2 regions of the Pedobacter sp. WC2423 genome follow, and region 2 is predicted to be linked to the other one. Evidence: riboswitches for the same ligand, from Rfam matches in the RefSeq annotation. Region 2 holds a riboswitch; the other holds the start of a gene.
The links. Region 2 has a riboswitch for cobalamin ahead of AB3G38_RS08545 (ABC transporter substrate-binding protein). Riboswitches for the same ligand answer to the same signal wherever they lie in the genome.
Positions count from the first base shown of each region.

Region 1: another riboswitch for cobalamin. It lies ahead of AB3G38_RS00310 (TonB-dependent receptor plug domain-containing protein); the one in region 2 lies ahead of AB3G38_RS08545 (ABC transporter substrate-binding protein).

Region 1 is NZ_CP162005.1:64,765-66,969, reverse strand. Features, by position in the region: gene AB3G38_RS00310 (TonB-dependent receptor plug domain-containing protein) at 1-873, opposite strand, end outside; cobalamin riboswitch at 968-1,160, opposite strand; gene AB3G38_RS00305 (hypothetical protein) at 1,358-2,205, shown strand, end outside.
Region 2 is NZ_CP162005.1:2,136,641-2,138,845, forward strand. Features, by position in the region: gene AB3G38_RS08540 (iron chelate uptake ABC transporter family permease subunit) at 1-144, opposite strand, end outside; gene AB3G38_RS08545 (ABC transporter substrate-binding protein) at 156-1,325, opposite strand; cobalamin riboswitch at 1,352-1,527, opposite strand; gene AB3G38_RS08550 (AAA family ATPase) at 1,567-2,103, opposite strand; gene cbiB (adenosylcobinamide-phosphate synthase CbiB) at 2,111-2,205, opposite strand, start outside.

The sequences.
Region 1 (2,205 bases), 2.1 Mb from region 2:
TTGGGTAAAGTCATACCTATTGCTCACAATTGCACCAGGCAGTCCCTGATGATCTTTATAATAATAAACTTTAGCTGCCCAGACACTACTATCCTGTAATTTACCATTCAATCCGGCCTCCACACGCATCGTTTCTATATCTGCGTTTTTTCTTACAAATGTGCTGTCATAAACCCCATTGGTATACCTGAACTTATAGCGGCCATTGGCATTTTTATATTCTGTACTCAAAGAGGCCGAAACTGCATCACTGATTTTATGCTGCCATAACACACTAGGATTAATCAGCCCGAATGATCCCCCTTTAACAGAAGCTTTGAGATGATCGGTCTGTCCATTTTCAAACTCAGGTTGTTTAGCATTCAGGTATAAAGAACTTCCGGAGGCGAAACCTCTTGCGGATTGGAAAATGGTACTCTTTTGCCCATTATAAAGTTCTATTTCTTCAATATTATCTAAGGAGAATTTGCCCAGATCGACTTGTCCGTTTTGTGCATTTCCTAATTGCACACCATCATAAAATACAGCAGTATGGTTAGTCCCCATACTTCTGACATTAATCGTCTTTAAGCCTCCTATCCCTCCATAATCTTTCAATTGTACACCGGAGAAAAACCGGATTGCATCTGCAACAGATAAACTGTTTAATCTTTCAAGATCTTTACCAGACAAGATTTGTAATGGAGAAGCGGAAAGCTGGCGTTTGCCAAGTTTTATAGCACGAATAAAAACTTCTTTCAGGTCATTCGCTTTTTTAACAGAATCGGTTTGCGCAGAAGAATTATAAGGCACAAAAACCCCAAGCCATACTATAGCAGAAAAGCCGAAAAAAGAATTACAGATGCCATCTAAGGCAAATTTTCTTTTAGTCATTTTGTTGTGAGGGTTACCCACAGCAAACAGCAGATTAAGGAAATGATTACGTCAATAAAAAGCATTCACCCCTAGCTTCAATCCCCGAAAGCTATGAAATTATAAGGCTGGAGGCAGGTCTTCTGACTTACTCCCGGAGATTCATGCCTTCCCCATGGTTTTAAACACGAGTGGCTGGATATGGATTCCGTTAAGGAGCTTACAGCTGCGGGACAGTTATGGATTTACACCATATTCCCTTTTAATCCTGATTGTTGAGATCAGGAACCAAAAGCAATACAAAGTTATTAAAATAAGCGACATAGAATTAAAGAAACTATATAATTCTAAATAACTACGTAAAATATTGATACCCAACTTTTCTTTTAATGGAAGTTTATCAAAAAAATAATAATTTTTAATAAAAATAAAAATTATTATTTTATTAATAAATATTTCTTATCATTACACCCTATAAATCATAATTATAATTAAATTAAAAACAATGAAAAATAACATTTACCTAATTCTTATTTTATTAATGGTCTCTTCATGTAAAAAAAATCAGGATCATCAGTCCATTGAAATAAATGGAGATTCAAAAGATATTCTGTTACAGGACAGAGATCCAAACTCTCCTCTTGTTTTAACAAATAAGAAAAATGAAAAAAATGGCAAAATCTCAGTTAATTCTATACCGGATGAGATTTTGGATTTAAGATATTATTTAGGCCGATCTTATTTATTGAATACTAATTTAGATGGGAATGCTGAAAGTGTAAGATTTAAAGTAATAGATATTGAGAAATTTTTAAATGAAAATCCAGGATACTACCTACCAAAAGACATAGGAACTGGTATAGCTAATAGTTTCTCTTACACTTCTTTTGACAGATATGAGAGTAAAAGTAACTATACTAAGAAAATAAGCGGCGGTTTCAACCTTAATTTAGGACTATTTTCAATTGGCGCCAAACGTAGCATGGATGAAGTTTTTTCATCAGTAGTAGTAAATGAAAATAAAAGAATTTTTGGTGAGTTGTCAGTAAAAATAAAAGGAGTATCATATTCTTTTTTAAATACAACAAATGTTAAGAGCCAGATTGCAGCAAAATATTTAGATAAAACATTTTTAAACGAAATTTATAATAATCCAATGGGAGAATTTGTGGACACCTATGGCTATTTTATCTTAACAGATTTTTTAACCGGAGGAAAAACGGATGCAGTCTATAGCGGTGTGTATGCAAAGTCAACTTCTGATGCGACTAAAGAAACTGATATGGACAATTCCATTAATGCATCCTATGGATTTAAAGCTGGCAAAGATACTGAAGGTAAAATATCAGGAGA
Region 2 (2,205 bases):
AACCCAGGTCTCATTTCCGGCATCCGGCGTAAATAAAATCTTAATGACGTCTTTCAAAGGAATATGAACGGAACCAAGTGCAACATCCAGCAGCAATGCCACCACCAATATGGATAGCAATACTAAAACTTTTATTTTGTTCAATTTTTAAAGAATTAATTCAATTGCTTGTAATAAACGAGCTGGTAGTCCGGTAGTAATTCAGGATGAAAGATCTTGATTAAGTCACTTAAGATTAGCTGTGGATTAACAGCTCCGGATTCCCAATAATCATTGGAACCGATATCATTTACCTTTTTATTAAAGTTAAAAATGTGATTGTCTTTGAAGGGTTTAAAATCAGCGTAACGGCTGTCTATTGCCTTAATATCATTTTTACTATCCACCGTCCCTACATTCAGCCAGAAATCTGCCTGAAGGGCAACCGGGGCAACAGCTTCAAAATTGAGTGGCAAACTACCTTTTCCATGGACATCTGCCCATTTATAATTTGTACCCGCATCTTTAAGAAACTTAACCATATAACTGTCACCATCCGGCACATACCATGTTCCTTTAAAAGGCATGCCACAAACCAGCGTAGGTTTAGTCACCGCCTTTTTTCCTATAGCTGCCAGGCGGTTGTATTCTTTCTCGACTGCATCAAATTTAGTATTGACATAGTCTTCCTTATCCATCAATGCGGCCATTAATTTAACCCATTCTGCGCGGCCGAGTGGTGTGGTTTCCAGCCATTCAGAATTGAGCATCACAGGTACACCTGCTCCGCTCAGTGTTTCGTATTTACTGAATTTAGCATCCGGATCTCCCATCACCATCACCAGACCTGGCTTCATACTGATCAGCATTTCGTCATTCATAGTTCCGTCTATTCCAACTTCTTTCACTTTACCCGCAGCTATATTTTTTCTTACCGTTGCTGAGCTGACATATTTCAAGCTGCCCAAACCTGTAATTGCATTTGCTGCACCTGCGAAATCAGCCAATGCGATATGCATAGATGACATGGCGATTAAACTTTGAACTGGTATTTGTATCAGCTGTGCTTTTTTATAGCCTTCGGGAGCCTTTGCCCCTTTAGCTAACAATACGTATTGAGTGGTATCTGCATGTGCGCCGATACCAGAATAAATACTCACTAATTTATAGTGATCGTAATAGTCTATATTAAAGCCTTTGGCATATTTAATTTCTGCACTGCCGGTTTTTGCAGTATGGTGCTTTTGACCAGACTGGTTCTGCTTGCAGGAGGTAATCAGCAACAGAGAAACTATCAGACAGGGGAATACTCCTCTGAATGAACAAGAATTTATTTTTTTCATCATAAAGTTTAGCCTTTCTTCCGAAAGCATTTAATAACCAGTCATAAGGCAGGTCTTCTGACTTCCTCAAACTTGCGACCTTCCCTTCTTTTCGAAAGTGGTTATAACAGCAGTTCAATAACGAGGTTTACAGCAGCGGAGACTGTTCCGGATTTGCGCCGGGATTCCCTTAAAGCATATTACAGCCGGCTGTTCAAATTTTCAAACAGCTATTCCATAAACATGCAGCCTTAAGAGTGCAAACCTAGATAAAATCGAGGATAAATGCAACGCGTGCTGCCGGGGAGTTTCTGGGCACATCGATCAGCTCAAATCCACAGGTCATATAGGCCTTCCTGATAGCTTCATTAATGATAACGGCTTCTTCAAAGGTTTGCCAGCGCTCACTGTCATTCACATAAATAGCTTCCCATGGTGGCAGTATAAAAACCTGTTTATGATAAGGATGGAGCGATAAAGCGGTATAATATTCTTCCGGAACGGGAACTCCAGCTACGTTCAGGTAAGCAATGATGTCGGGAATGCCACGGTCAAAAAAAGTAATTGCAGCTGTAGGGGCACTATTCCATGAAAAAATCATTTCGTTCAGGACTTTGGCCGAAAAGCAGGAAATATCTATCCAGGGCAAACAAGATGATCCTTTCTCCGTTTCGCGGATAATCATTTTCCTGGATACTTCTTCAGCACAAAAATACCCTTGTTGCTGCAATCCTTTAATCAAGGTTGTTTTCCCTGAACCCGGGCCTCCGCTAATCACATATTTTGGTGCTGGGCTGGTCATGGAATATTCAGAGCTGAAAGAAATATATACTGATGGACAAGACCATGAGCAAACAGACACCCTGATTGATGCTGCTTACGATTTTAAATTCTTCGTGTCTGA